DNA from 3 places in the Paenibacillus sp. FSL R5-0519 genome. Region 2 is predicted to be linked to each of the others. Evidence: riboswitches for the same ligand, from Rfam matches in the RefSeq annotation. Region 2 holds a riboswitch; each other region holds the start of a gene.
The links. A riboswitch is a leader RNA that binds a small molecule or an ion and turns the genes downstream of it on or off. The one in region 2 is predicted to bind S-adenosylmethionine.

Region 1 (5,252 bases), 2.5 Mb from region 2:
AATCCGCATCCAGTCTCTTGGTTGTTGATCATCCTGTAGGAAATATCGAGGTGCGGAGCAGTGAAGATGGTGAACTTCGAGTCCGTACGTACATTCAGGCTTTGAACAATCGTACCGGAGAATCCACTTTGGAAGAACTGGCTCAAAATGCAGAAGTCTCCTTAACGACCAAGGGGAACACAACCACCGTTGAGATCCATCCCAAAGATAAAACGGGAACCGATCTTTGGTCATGGGCCGACCAAAATAAAGGGAATTCCCATTTCATCGTAAACTATGTAATTGAGGCTCCGGCCAATATCGTTGAATATGAGATTTCTACAGAAGTTGGCAATATTTCACTTGCAGGATTAACAGGAAGCTATGAGCTTTCCAATAACACAGGCTCCATTGATCTTAACAACATTCAAGTCCAAGGCAAATCCAGCATCAAATCCGATGCAGGTACCATCATTCTTGATCTGAATCAGCTGCACGATGGAAGCCAGCTCAAAGCTTCAACTGAGTTGGGTACCATCACTGCCCTGCTGCCTTCCAATCTGGCTTACACACTAAAAGCGGAAACCGATCTGGGCAAGGTCTCCGGTGCTTCGAGGGGTAAGAGTGATATCAACGGCGGTGGACCTTTGCTTTCCCTGAGCACATCTGTAGGAACCATTAAGGTAGAGAATAAGTAATTATAAAAAAGCACCCAAAAAGCCCTCTCGTATCCTTCATAAGATACGAAAGGGCTTTTCCACGCAGATCTGGATCGGCTAAATATACTTCAGCTTCGCCACTTCTTCGCAAGCTCGCCAATCTGATGTGGCGTAGTACGGCAACAACCGCCAATAATCCGTGCTCCAGCAGCAACCCATGCCTCCGAAGCATCACTCATACTGCCACATGTACCCTGTCCACTCCACGTCTTCGTTGCTGCATCGTATACTTCTCCCGAGTTCGGATACACAATAACAGGTTTGTCGCTGGCACGGCTGAGAATACCTACGGCTTCCGTCACCACTTCCATCGGAGCACAGTTCAGGCCAATCGCCGCAATCTGCGGCTCGGAGCCAAACGTCTGTGCACATAACTCAAGCGGTGTGCCCTCGCTGATGTTTGTCCCGTCTTTTAAAGAGAAAGATAACCAGGCATATGCATGAGGAAACTCCTTCAGCAAATCAACCAGCACCTGTGCTTCCTGCAAGGATGGAATCGTCTCAAAAGCTAGAATATCAGCACCCGCTTCAAGCAGCGCGGCCATCCGCGGACGATGAAATGCAGCCAACGTCTCATCTGTCACACCGTAGTGACCGACATACTCCGATCCATCAGCTAGATAAGCGCCGTAGGGCCCAACGGATGCAGCAACCATCGGTCGTGGCCGAGCCAAGACCCCTGTCTCGAAGACATCAGACGTTTGTTGTGCCGTTCCGAATACCAGATTGCCCTCCGGTTTGACTGCCGTGTTCTCAAATCCCCCGTCCTGCACTTCTGCCCATACGTCATCTCTCGCCTGTGCAGCCAGCTGCACCGTCTTGCGAATCAGGTCCAACGCTTCTTGCTCTCCGATTCCTCTCTTGCGGAAGCCATCCACCGTCGCCTGATAACTGGATGTAATCGCACAGTCGGCTCCTGCACGGAAATAATCCGCATGGACCTGAACGATAACATCTGGATTCTCGAGCAATACACGAGCCGACCATAGTGGATCATCCAGATCACAGCCATGCTGTTCAAGTTCCGTTGCCAGCGCTCCATCCAGAATCATGACCGGATGCTCACGTAGGATCTGTTCTATGGGATTAGTCTGTTGTACTTGCGTCATGTACTTGTCCTCTTTTCTTATTCACACGTTCTGTCAGATAATAAGCTGCGTAACATACTGCGATAAATGGAACCCCACAATACAGCGCAATTCGCTGTGTCGGGTCGAAAGCAATACCTATACATGAAGCCAGGCATAATATAAATGAAACAATCGGTACCACAGGATACAGTGGTGTACGGTAGACCAGATCTTTGACCTCATGTCCTTCCCGGATATACTGTCTGCGGAACATATACTGGGAAGCGCTGATGCTCATCCATACGGCAACGACAGCCAGACCTGATATGGAGACCAGCGTAATATACACCGTACCTGGCGCAATGATGCTGGACAGCAGAGCCAGTGCACCACCCACCATACTGATCAGAAGTGCATTCAGCGGTACCCCGCGCTTGGTCAATTTGGCAAACCACGGAGAGATCGTTCTTTTGTCAGCCAGAGACCAGAGCATCCGTGAAGATGCATAGAGGCCCGAATTGGCAGCAGAGAGAATCGCCGTCAGAATAACAAAGTTCATGATGTCTGCTGCATAGGGTACACCTACCCGCTCCATTACCGCTACAAACGGACTTTCCAGTACACTGGCATCCGACATGGGCAGCAAGGCGGACAAGATCACAATCGTTCCGATGAAAAAAATAACCAAACGCCACAGCGTGGTATGAATAGCCTTCGGTATCGTCTTTTCCGGGTTCTCCGTCTCACCGGCGGCGATACCGATTAACTCGGTGCCTGAGAATGCAAAGTTTACAGCAAGCATGGTCATCAATATCGCTGTAGCCCCATGAGGGAACCACCCGAATGCTGTAATATTCGAAAGGAATGGAGCCGGTTCAGCATCCGCCATGGGGATGAATCCAAACATCGCTGCACCACCAATAATAATGAAAATTACAATGGTAACTACTTTGACAGATGAGAACCAGAACTCGGATTCCGCAAAAAGTTTTACCGTTAGAGCATTGAACAAAAAGATCATTAGTGCAAAAAGTGCGCTCCATATCCATACGTTTACAGATGGGAACCAACGCTGCATCAGCAGACCGGCGGCTGTGAATTCAGAGCCAAGCGCAACAGTCCAGGTTAACCAGTACAACCAAGCTACCGTGTAACCTGTTGCTGGTCCGATATATTTGGCTGCATAACTATGGAATGCTCCCGTCTCCGGCATATGAACAGACAGTTCACCAAGACAGAGCATTACCAGATATACAACGATAGCTCCAATCAGGTAGGACAGAATGGTGCCCAAGGGTCCCGCCTGCTGGATCGTATAACCTGAGCTCAGGAATAATCCCGTTCCGATGACTCCTCCGAGAGAGAGCATGACCACATGCCGTGCCTGCATTTTCCGTTGAAAATGCCCTTTGTCGCTGTTGTTCTCCATACCTACTGCTCCCTACTTCTTCATCCAGAAAAAACAAAAAAGACCCACTCTTCCTAAAGAGTGCGCCGTTACTGACAAATAAAAACAAACGCTCCTATCTATCAGGCTGTTCACCCGCTGGAATTAGCACAGTATCCTTCAGATCTGTTGCTGAGGTTTCTAAGGGCCAGTCCCTCCACCTCTCTGGATAAGAAAATGATTTTTTATAAATATAGCGATTGATCATGAATGTGTCAATATTTAAATCATAATCTCGCTATTCTGTGGAAGACCCCGGATTGGTGATGGATATCTTGACATCATACGTAATCGGCACGGTGCTGAAGATTCGGTCCCAATCGTCCTTGACCTTCTTCCATGTTTTTGGATGTTTAATACGCAAGCTATCCCGAAAATCCGCTACATCGACTTTATAGGTATGCTGAAGTTTGTACAATACCTGACGAATCTGTTGTTCGGCCAGTTCAGCAAAATCCTTTTCTAATTCTCTAAGATATTCACCTTTTTCCTCTTCCTCGGGAGCGCGCCAATCCTCCATCAGCCAGCCCTCGGATTCAGTCTTCACATGGAATGAAATATCATTGCCAACTACCTTCGGGGTGATTTTCACCTTTTTCTTCTTCATTTCGAACAACACAGTGAATCCTTCTTTATTGTGTGTCTTCAAGACGCCTCCCTTTTTTTTGGAATTGAGCCATGACAACCCTTCCAGATCTGTTTGACTAAGTTCTCCGATGAACTTGGTCGTTTTCCCATCAAAGATGCTGCCTCCGGAGAACTTATCCTCTCCATCGGAGTTTAATACATTCTGTAGCAAGAAGCTCGATCCGGATTGCATTTGTGCGTCTAACTTGGACAGCAGAACCGGATCAAGTATTTTATTGGATATATAAGAGTTGTTCGTAATGCCTGTGAGATAGAATGCTGGTATTCGAGAAGGATCTTGTGATGTTAACACATCTAATGCAGAATGATGACTGATCAGCACCAGGCAGTTCGGTCGAATATCATTATCCCGTAGTACAAAATCAAGTAATTGGTCCAAACCATATTTTTTGGCGATATCCTTGGAGACGACGATAACTTTCAGATGATGTCCAATGAGGGGGCGATCCCGCCTTAGTGCAAACTGGCGGAAGATTTGCAGCATGGAATCTCCACTGAGCTGTTCATTGGCATAGGATGTTTTGCCGGAAGAAGGAGAACCGGATTGCTGGCTCGATTGACTGTCGGAAAAGCCCGGAGCGATCTGCACCGTAGCAGTTACATAGTTCTTCTTAGGATATGAGCCTCCCTGAGCAGCGATGTCTTTCTCGAATTCCGTCTCTTTGCCGACATCAATTCCAAGACCGACATAAAGACTTAAATCCTCTATTTCTCGACTGCTCCAGCATCCGGATATCAATAACAGAATACACAAGGCAGAAGCTACACGTAAGAACATACGGAATGGAATCATACACGCTTGCCTCCTTTTTTGCGAATCAGACTTATCAACAGTAACACCAGAGGTAGAATGCCAAATAAATAAACAGATGCATTGCCCAGCATATCTCCAAGCGCAAAAGTATCGTCCACCGTTTTGGGCATCATGGCTGTCACATAAATGAACGGAAGCAGACCGTACATAATGCCTTTGATTTTTTTGGAACGGAACAAATCACGAATGCCCACCGAAGCACAGTAATGTGTGATCGCGGTAGTCGAAAAAATCTGCATAATCCAGATGACCAGCAATAAGGATTCAAATCGTTCGAATATTAATCCTTGTATCTCGAAGCTTCTTACCAAATCCAGCGTTGGCCAAGTTCGTGTTTTGATTCCATCCAGGGATAGGCTACCGACAACCATGACAACTGTAATTAAATAGATCGCGGTCGTTACGAAGATTCCCCAGCTCATTGCCATATTGCTCTTCTTCGGATTTTTCATATAAGCAGTCATGATTAGCATCACCTCATACCCCGTATATGATAATAGGGAAGGCTTGAGTCCTTTGAAAACAGGCATAAGACCTTCGCCGAGCACTGGTCTAAGATTTCCAATCTCAAATAG
Region 2 (5,252 bases):
GCATTGTTACAGTGAGTTATACGGCAATGAACAGTTATATACGGATCTGTGCACATGGCGCAGGAAGAGAGCCGTGTCTGACCGGAAGGCACCGTATTTTATTGCAACGAATCGTCTGCTGCGTTTGATCAGTGCCTTTGTGCCACAATCGATGGATGAACTGATGCAATTGCCGGGCGTAGGAGAGAGCAAAGCGACCGACTATGGTTTGGAATGGATGGAGATTACGAACGGGTTGGAGCGTTCAACGACATTCCCGCTGGAATGGGTGTACACGGCGCTGAAGGAAGAAGAGTATGAGAACTGGTTATACAAGCAGAGAGAGCAGAAGTACAAGCAGGAACTGGATAAGTTCACCACGCGCAAGCAGGTGCTTGAAGGCATGAAGGAAGGGCATACGTTAGAAGAAATCGTTAATCGATCCGGATTATCCCGACGCGAGTTGATTGAGCTGTTAGAGGCACTTGATCTCGAAGGTTATGACACCGATTGCCTTCTTGATGTGGAGCTTGCTGTGATGCCAGAGAACGAACAAGAGGCTGTATGGAGTGCATATGAGGAGCTGGGAGATACGTTCCTGAAGCCAGTTTTACATAAGGTGTATGGAGCGGAGAAGCCCGACGGAGGAAGTCTGGAGCAGGTCTATGAAAAACTGCGCATGATTCGCATCCGCTTCCGTCGGCATGCAGAGACAGAGCGGAATGTAAGTTAGTTGCAGGGTATAGAAAAAGACGACGCGTTCCTCCAAGAGGAGCGCATCGTCTTTGTTATTTCGTACGAGTTCATACCCAGTCTTTTTTGCGGAAAATGAAGAACATGCTCAGGCCCAGTGTAACCATCAGGCCAATTACAACAAAATAGCTGTATTTCCAGTTAAGCTCGGGCATATTCGTAAAGTTCATACCGTATATACCGGTAATAACCGTCAGCGGCATGAAGACCGTGGTAATGGCGGTAAACACACGCATGATCTCATTCGCCCGGTTCGCTATACTGGATTGGTAGGCTTCTCGCAAGTTGCCCATTAGGTCGCGATAAGTCTCAAAGGTTTCCGATATTTTTACGGCATTTTCATAGATGTCACTGAAATACTTTTGCAGTTGATCATCGATGAGACGCAGATCTTTTTTGTTCAGTGTGTTAATGACCTCTTTCTGAGGTCCAAGGACTTTTTTCAGCCACAGAATCTCACTGCGCAGCCCGATGATTTCATTCAGATGTGACTTTTTGGTATGCATCAGAATGTCTTCCTCAAGCTTTTCGATTCGAGCTTCAATCCGGTCACCTACGGTGAAATAATTATCAACAATCAAGTCAACCAGCAAATACAGCAGACGATCCGGTGTACTGATTTCCTGTTCCCACAGGATTGGTTTCAGTGTGCGCAATTCGCTGACCTTTTGCTTCGTAACACTAATGATAAAATGTCTTCCGAGGAACAGGTTGACTGCACGCAGAAATATCTCTTCATCATCGAAACGGATGCTATTAATCACAATAAAATAATGGTTCTCATAAATTTCAATCTTCGGACGTTGTTCTTCGTCACTGAGACAGTCTTCCACAGCCAGATCATGCATCAAGAACAGCGGTTGAAGTACCGCCAAATCGTCTACATCTGCATCAATCCAGTAAAATCCTTCCGCTGGTGGAGTCAGCGCCTGCTGAATATCGTCCACCGGAATAAATACACCGTTGTTTACCAACCGGATTTTCATCGTTAATCTACTCCTTCTGCACCCGCCAACTCGGCGGATATTATCATTATGGGCGCAAAAAGAACAAATCAGCCGGTCGGCAGCGGAGCCTGGAGATCAGGGCTGCGTTCACTATATAATCAAACGGAAGTCACGTCCCGCTGCCGGCATGCTGATGTCAATTCTCTATGCAGTTTGTCGGAATTCGGCTGCCAGTCAGGCCTCGGGTCGCCATCCATTTAATATGTCACCTCTCACATAAGGGTTTATAACACCTTGTTTAGTATACCGCTGGTACAAGGTGCTTTCAAGCGCAAAAATGTGTCTATTTCGCGCCCTGAGGCAGTGTATGACAACGGATGAAGAACGGTTCCGATCTGGACAGCGGACAGAGAACTGCACCTTGACGTAAGGGCATTAATGTAATAAAGTAGACGGTGAACCATATTAAATTACAATCTAATACAGCGAAATCTTATCAAGAGTAGGTGGAGGGACTGGCCCGATGAAACCCGGCAACCGGCGGTATACCGCACGGTGCTAATTCTTGCAGCGACCTAGTGTCAAGTGGCACTGTTGTAACTGAGAGATGAGAGAGGCGCATATCTATTTACATATGACCTTTCTCGAAATCCGAGGAAGGTCTTTGTCATATGCCCCGACTTCTCAGCAGTGATTTTCGCTAAGGAACTTGAGGTTGTTTGTAACGTTGGATGAATGAGCAATTCAATGTTTTACAAGCTCAAGGCAGTCTGTCACTGTAATGATATGAAGACATCAAGCCAGTGGCAGCTGCATCTATCTATGCACAAGGAGGAGTTAGACTTACCATGCCAATCAAAATTCCGGATACTTTACCCGCAAAAGAAGTACTTGAAGGAGAGAATATCTTCGTCATGGATGAAACTTCTGCATACCAGCAGGATATTCGTCCACTCCGTATCGCTATATTAAACCTGATGCCGACAAAGGAAACGACCGAAACACAATTGCTTCGTCTGGTCGGAAACACGCCTATTCAGGTGGATGTTGTTCTCGTACATCCCAAATCCCATACGTCGAAGAATACGTCTCAGGAGTATTTGGATCTGTTCTATAAAACCTTCGATGAGATTGAGCACCGCCGTTTCGATGGCATGATTATTACGGGTGCCCCGGTGGAACAGATGGATTTTGAAGACGTGAACTATTGGAATGAAATCCAGGAGATCTTCGAATGGACCAAAACCAATGTGACTTCAACCCTCCACATATGTTGGGCTTCCCAAGCAGGTCTATACCATCATTTTGATGTGCCGAAAGTACCACTTGATGAAAAGTGCTTTGGTGTTTTCCCACATACGATCAATAAACCACATGTTCCATTGTTGCGTGGATTCGATGAGGTATTCAACGTTCCACATTCCCGTCATACGGAAGTGAGACGCGAAGATATTGAAAAGAATGAAAATTTAGAGATTTTGGCTGAATCCGAGGAAGCGGGTATCTTCCTGGTTGCGACCAAAGACGGCAAACAAATTTTTGCCACAGGTCATGCCGAGTACGACCCGTTCTCATTAAAGTGGGAGTATGACCGGGATGTAGCCAGAGGGTTGGATATTGCATTGCCTAGACACTATTATCCAAATAACGATCCTTCCCGTGTGCCACCGGCTACCTGGCGCGCTCATGCCAACTTATTATTCTCTAACTGGCTCAATTACTATGTGTATCAAGAAACACCTTACGATATTGGCCCGCAAATCTAATCGAGATTACAGGAGGATGCAGCAATGGAAGACAACAACAAGTTGAAAATCGAAAGCCGCTTAGCACAAATAGGGTCCATCAATGAACCGGTAACAGGCGCCATTAACTTTCCGATCTATCAATCCACTGCGTTTCGCCACCCGAAGCTAGGACAAAGCACGGGGTTTGATTATATTCGTACGACGAATCCAACCCGTAAAGTGTTGGAAGAAGCGGCTGCAGCGCTGGAGTCCGGTGATGCAGGGTTTGCCTGTAGCTCGGGTATGGCCGCCCTGCAAACGATTTTTGCCATGTTTGGTCAAGGAGATCATCTTATAGTATCGCTGGATTTGTATGGTGGGACCTATCGCCTGCTCGAACGCATTTTGTCCCGTTTCGGTGTAACCGCAAGTTATGTGGACACGAATGACCTGGCAGCACTGGAGAAGGTTCGTCAGCCAAATACCAAAGCGGTATTTATTGAGACACCAACCAATCCATTGATGATGATCACAGATGTGGAAGCCGTTGCTTCCTGGGCGAAAAAGTACAACCTGTTGACCATTGTTGACAACACGTTGTTAACTCCATTTTTCCAACGTCCGATTGAACTGGGCGCCGATATCATCATTCATAGCGCTACCAAATATCTGGGCGGACACAATGATGTGCTGGCCGGACTAATTATAACCAAGGGTGAGGCATTATCTGCAGAGATGGCTTTCCTGCATAATTCCATTGGAGCGGTATTGTCTCCAAGCGACTCCTACCAGTTGATGAAAGGCATGAAAACGCTGGCTCTTCGCATGGAGCGTCATGAATACAATGCGCTTACCATTGCCAAATACTTGCTTGAGCATCCAGCGGTGGGTGAAGTGTATCATCCAGGCCTGTCCGATCATCCGGGGTATGAGGTGCAGAATAAACAATCCACCGGTAACACAGGTATCTTCTCTTTTAAAGTGAAGGATGCACGTTACGTTGAACCATTGCTACGTCATATCAAACTGATTGCTTTTGCCGAAAGTCTCGGTGGAGTGGAATCACTCATGACCTACCCAGCGGTACAAACGCATGCGGATATTCCGCTTGAAATCCGTGATGCCGTAGGTGTCGATGACCGACTGCTCCGGTTCTCTGTAGGCATTGAACATGCGGATGATCTGATTGCAGATCTTGGCAATGCTCTGACAGCTGCACAACAGGAAGTTGAAGGAGGCGTGCACTCATGAGTGAGTCCAACAACAAGCCCAATTCTGAATTAAAATTTGATACCAAATTGCTTCATTTTGGTGATGAAATCGACAAAACAACTGGAGCCTCCAGTGTGCCAATCTATCAAGCCTCAACCTTCCATCATTTTGATATCTTCAATCCGCCTCAACATGATTACAGTCGTTCGGGTAATCCGACACGTCAGGCTCTGGAAGATTACATCACACTGCTGGAGGGCGGAGCGCGAGGATTCGCCTATTCATCGGGGATGGCTGCGATCTCCAGCGTGTTCATGATGTTCTCCGCAGGGGATCACATGATTGTAACGGAAGATGTATATGGAGGCACGTATCGGTTGCTTACTTCCATATTAAGCCGTATGCAGATTGAGACGACTTTTGTGGACATGACCAATATAGATGAAGTAAAAGCGGCGCTCAAGCCGAACACCAAGGCAGTTTATATGGAAACACCGTCCAACCCTACTCTGCGTATTACGGATATCGCTGCCGTAACTGACTGGTCGAAGGAACATGACCTGATCACGATTCTGGATAACACCTTTATGACACCGTACTATCAGCGTCCAATTGAGCTTGGTGTGGATATCGT
Region 3 (5,252 bases), 2.8 Mb from region 2:
TTCTCTTTCTTAACCCTGGTATTTGTTATCGTGCAGGGAATTATGGGGGCTTTTGCTGTTGTCTTCTCCCAATCTTCAGCAGTCATGGCACTGCATTTCGGCTTTGCACTGATTGCTTTTGCCAGTTCCCTGATGATGGCGCTGGGCATAAGGCAGGAGGCAAAAGATGGCGGATTGGAGCGACTGAATAAATACCCTCGGGTGAGCAAAAAATTCAGGAATCTGGTCTGGTTCTCCACCATTTACACATATCTCGTGGTATACACAGGTGCATTTGTGAGCCACACGAATTCTGCTGGCGGATGTTCCGGATTTCCGCTCTGTAACGGGCAGATTATTCCTGAGCTTTCAGGAGGGGTAGCGGTTGCTTTTGCTCACCGTGCAGCAGCAGCGTCGCTCGTCATTGTTATTGCAATTCTGGGTCATTTCGCTTACCGTAATCATCCAGACAACAAGGAAATGCGTACCCTTGGCGTGGTATCCGTTGTTCTCATCCTGATGCAAGTCGTTATTGGTATTTTCATGATGGTGACAATGAACCGCCCGGAAGTATACATGTTCGTAGCGCTCGCTCATATGCTGGATATCGCCATATTGTTCGGGGTTTTGACGTATATGAGTTTCCTGGTGTACAAGCTGCATCGACCGGTTAATCGGTTCTAGATACAGATACAGTTCTCTTGAAGGTACTCGGCCTAATATGAAAGTCCACCATCCAGTGATGTACATCATTGGACAGGTGGACTTTGTTTGATGTCAGGGGGATCAGGGCAACCTATGGCAAGCAGCAATTACACGGAATGGATGAAGTTTTACGGTGATGAATTCTTGTTGATTCGGAAAAGAGGAGGTTAAATATGCTGCGAACGTTGTTGGGGGAAAAACCGCGTATAAACGAAGGTAAATTGAAGGAAGCGATGGACTCCATGGCGCATACACTTGAGCTCTTTCAGCGGCAAATGCATGTGGATCATGATCCCACGCATGACTATCGGAAACTGTATGTGTGGACTCAGGGACTCATCTCCTCACTGGATGAACTGGAGCAAAGCAGCTTCGCTGCAGCTCATTTTCGCAAAAAGGTCGTTGCAGGCTCAACGGACGACATGACGCCGACTGAAAAAGCCGAGTATGCCCGATATGTGTATTTCTACAAAGATGGCTTCATCCGCTGCTTTGCCATTCTGGATAAAGTCGGTACCGTATTGAATGAAATATTCCAGTTGAATACTTCAAATACAAAAGCGCATTTTTCTTATTTTACGGTGTTAAGGCAGTTCGATTATGCGAGGGAGCATCATGATCTTGCGTTGAAATTAATTCAGATCAAGGACTCATACCGGGAGCCGATGAGCAAGCTGCGCAAACGACGTAATATGGAAATTCACTACATGAACTCAGAAATGCACGATGACCTGTGGCAGTTACACCAGACCTTGCAAGGTAAAGTAAAGTTGGAGGATCTGAATCAGCATGTGCAGGAAATGCGTCAGGGCGTGGATATGGTCTGTGAAACGTTAACAGCCTCTTATCGTTATATCAATAAAATATGGCAAAGAAATAATTCCCTTTGACAAATCGGAATACTTGGAATATACTGAGTTTCAATTAGAGTGTTACAATGACGAAGAAAGAACTGATATTTCTCAAAAGTTACATTCACATTATAAAGCATGAACTACATGAACTTATAAAATCCTACAATAACATATTTCTTATCGAGAGCGGCGGAGGGACAGGCCCGATGAAGCCCGGCAACCGATTTGTAATGACATGATACATGTATCATTCGTTATAAATGTTAGGTGCTAATTCCTACAAAATGGTGCAAGGCACGATTTTGGCAGATGAGAAGGTATATTCTTTCACGTGAAGAGCCCTCTTTGTTTCTGCAAAGGGCTCTTTTTTTGTACTTTAAGGGGAGTTTTCCTTTAGATCGGGTAAAGATACATGTAGGTGGTTGGAAAGGGGCAAGTGCGATTGATTGAATTAAAAGGATTAACCAAAACGTACGGCAAAGGAAAAAAGTCTACAACAGCGTTATCCGAGTTGAATTTGAACATCCAAAAGGGTGAAATCTACGGCGTTATTGGGCATTCCGGAGCGGGTAAAAGTACACTGATTCGCTGTATTAATTTGCTGGAGCGGCCTACGGAGGGTGAAGTATGGGTTGACGGGATCAATCTGACTGAACTGAGCAAAACCGAATTGCAGCAACAGAGACGCAAGATCGGGATGATTTTTCAACACTTCAATCTGTTATCCTCTGCAACGGTATATGATAATGTGGCTTTTCCTCTAAAGCTTGTGGATACACCCAAGGATGCCATTGATCGCAAAGTGAAGGAAATGCTCAATCTCGTTGGTCTGGAGAACCATAGCAACAAATATCCAGCTCAATTGTCAGGTGGACAGAAACAACGTGTGGGGATTGCGAGAGCACTTGCGAGTGATCCGAATGTACTTCTATGTGATGAGGCTACTTCAGCACTTGATCCGCAGACGACAAATTCAATTCTGAAGTTATTGCTCGACATTAACGAAAAGTACAACCTTACGATTGTGCTGATTACACATGAGATGCATGTCATTCAAAACATATGTGACAAGGTGGCTGTCATTCATCAAGGTGGCATTGTGGAACAGGGACCTGTAACCGAAGTGTTCCTGAAACCGCAGCATGCGATTACGCGGGACTTCATGATGCGTGACCATGAAGCTGGACTGGCTCTGGAAGAGACCGCTCTGGCGAATGCAGGCATTGAATTGCAGGCAGGTGTTGCTTCGAAACTTGTGAAGATATCCTTTCTGGGGAACAAAACATATGAAGCGATTTTGTCCAGAACGGTTCGTAAGACGGGTGTGGATTTTGCCATCCTGCAAGGAACGATCTCTACGATTAAACAGGTTCCTTATGGACAACTGACCGTTCGGTTCGAAGGTGATTCCAATGCGATTGATCGGACGATATCCGAATTGACCGCTGACGGACTTGATGTGGAGGTGCTTCGTTAGATGGATTTTTCAACAGTTCGTTGGGAAGAGGTTGGTAAAGCTTCCATAGAGACACTGCAAATTTTGGGTGTATCAGGCCTATTCACCGTTATCTTTGGTTTACCACTCGGAGTTCTGCTGTTTATGACAGCCCGATCTGCTTCGATCAAGTCACGGACGGTGTACATTATATTGTCCTTGATTGTAAATATTTTGCGATCAGTTCCATTTATCATTTTGATTGTTGCTCTTATTCCATTTACTCGTTCACTCGTCGGTACAGCTACAGGTGTGTTAGGTGTTATACCTCCTTTGGTTATTTCAGCCGCTCCTTACTTCGCCCGATTAGTGGAAACTACTTTGCGTGAAGTGGATCGTGGGGTTATAGAAGCAGCTCAGGCCATGGGCGCATCGACCGGACAGATTGTAAGACGGGTGTTGTTGCCTGAGGCACTGCCTGGTCTGCTCGCTGGGATTACCATTACCATCGTTACGCTCGTCTCTTATACGGCAATGGCGGGCATGGTTGGTGGTGGAGGACTGGGAACGCTGGCAATTAACTATGGATACTTCCGTTATCAATATGAGGTTATGATCATTTCCGTTGTGTTTATGGTCATTCTCGTGCAAATTCTCCAGATGGCTGGAGATCGCTTGGTCACATTTTTCACCAGGAAATAACACATAGATAACATGATGGCTGTGCAGTCATTCGAACGCCACATGAAAAAAATGATTAGAGAAGGGGTTTTACACATGAAAAAATGGTCATTCGCTCTACTTAGTCTTATGTTGATTGCAGTTCTCGCAGCTTGCGGGAACAACAAGGATGCCGATAGCGGTGCAGACAATTCAGCAGGTGCACCACGCACGGTTGAATTGAAAGTGGGAGCTTCACCTACACCACACGCAGAGATTCTGGAAAGCATCAAACCTGAACTGGAAGCACAAGGCATTCGTCTGCAAGTCGTTACGTTCAATGATTATGTACAACCCAACCAGCAACTTGCTGATAAAAAATTGGATGCAAACTTCTTCCAGCACCAGCCTTACTTGGACACAGAGAATAAAGAACGTGGATTCAACCTCGTTGCTGTAACACCTGTTCATGTTGAACCTTTTGGCGGATACTCCAAAAAGATTAAATCTTTGGATGAATTAGCTGATGGCGCAAAAGTAGCCATTCCAAATGACCCATCCAATGGTGGACGTGCACTGTTGTTGCTCGCGAAGGAAGGCATTATTACGCTGAAAGACAATACAAATATCACATCTACAATTCAAGATATCACAGCCAATCCGAAGAACCTGAATATCATCGAGCTGGATGCAGCCATGATGCCTCGTCAATTGGATGAAGCGGATCTGGTATTCATCAACGCCAACTATGCGCTTGAAGCGAACCTGAATCCGGCGAATGATGCTTTGCTGATCGAAGATCTGCAAGGTAACCCATACGCGAACATCCTCGTTTCCCGTGAGGACAACAAGGATTCCGATGCAATTCAGAAACTGGCTGCTGCCCTGCACTCCGAAGAAGTGAAAACATTTATCAAAGAGCGTTATAAAGGTGCAGTTGAAGCTGCAACTGAATAATTTAACGATATGTATGAGTTGACGTGAGCTGATAAGAAGAGGATGTCCCATAAGTCATGAATATGACGGAAGGACATCCTCTTTTTGCGTTATTAGCGCTTGTAGCGAGGTGCAATTTTTGAACAGCCACTCCCTAAGTCTATGCTGAAGCATGGATCAACATAAGTCACAACATAGGTCAAAGTTTCTCTGATGTATCAGCATTGGAGTGATGTCCAGATTGGCGGTAGTAAGATAATTCATTTTGATCAGCATACTGTTGTTCATCTGCTTCCTGCAGGTACGTCCTCTCGGAGGGAGATAGTGTTTCTTCTTCTGCATTTGAGCTTTTGATTTTGTATCTGATCCAACCGATTAGTCCAAGGACAACAACCAGGATCAAGGCCCATCCTTTTTTGAGCAAAAGAAGAGCACTGAATTTCTGGGAAGCCGTATACCCGATTCCGCCCATTAGAAGGCTGTTGAGCCCTATGGTCGAAGTTTTGTCAGTCGATGCATTATATTCCTCGTAGGTATGTCCTGCATTGATGTGAAGTTGATTAAGGACGGTTTCCTCGAATGCCTGGCGGCTCTGTTGAAAGTTGGCCGTATCAATAACCAGAATGGCTGTGATGTACCCTTCGCGTGTCAGGAGTTTTACATTGTAATTCACCATGGCTTGC

Region 1: linked by a shared signal. The riboswitch ahead of mmuP (S-methylmethionine permease) and the one ahead of metA (homoserine O-succinyltransferase) in region 2 are both predicted to bind S-adenosylmethionine.
Region 3: linked by a shared signal. The riboswitch ahead of MKY73_RS03965 (methionine ABC transporter ATP-binding protein) and the one ahead of metA (homoserine O-succinyltransferase) in region 2 are both predicted to bind S-adenosylmethionine.

What each region holds. Positions count from the first base shown of each region.
Region 1 is NZ_CP150234.1:583,156-588,407, reverse strand. Features, by position in the region: gene MKY73_RS02585 (DUF4097 family beta strand repeat-containing protein) at 1-677, shown strand, start outside; gene mmuM (homocysteine S-methyltransferase) at 767-1,807, opposite strand; gene mmuP (S-methylmethionine permease) at 1,785-3,197, opposite strand; SAM riboswitch class I at 3,289-3,391, opposite strand; gene MKY73_RS02570 (Ger(x)C family spore germination protein) at 3,454-4,656, opposite strand; gene MKY73_RS02565 (GerAB/ArcD/ProY family transporter) at 4,653-5,252, opposite strand, start outside.
Region 2 is NZ_CP150234.1:4,636,468-4,641,719, reverse strand. Features, by position in the region: gene MKY73_RS20770 (HRDC domain-containing protein) at 1-712, shown strand, start outside; gene corA (magnesium/cobalt transporter CorA) at 783-1,718, opposite strand; SAM riboswitch class I at 2,170-2,293, shown strand; gene metA (homoserine O-succinyltransferase) at 2,528-3,445, shown strand; gene MKY73_RS20755 (aminotransferase class I/II-fold pyridoxal phosphate-dependent enzyme) at 3,470-4,657, shown strand; gene MKY73_RS20750 (aminotransferase class I/II-fold pyridoxal phosphate-dependent enzyme) at 4,654-5,252, shown strand, end outside.
Region 3 is NZ_CP150234.1:897,086-902,337, forward strand. Features, by position in the region: gene MKY73_RS03955 (heme A synthase) at 1-663, shown strand, start outside; gene MKY73_RS03960 (Cthe_2314 family HEPN domain-containing protein) at 858-1,574, shown strand; SAM riboswitch class I at 1,713-1,854, shown strand; gene MKY73_RS03965 (methionine ABC transporter ATP-binding protein) at 1,981-3,015, shown strand; gene MKY73_RS03970 (methionine ABC transporter permease) at 3,016-3,675, shown strand; gene MKY73_RS03975 (MetQ/NlpA family ABC transporter substrate-binding protein) at 3,751-4,590, shown strand; gene MKY73_RS03980 (DUF2167 domain-containing protein) at 4,769-5,252, opposite strand, start outside.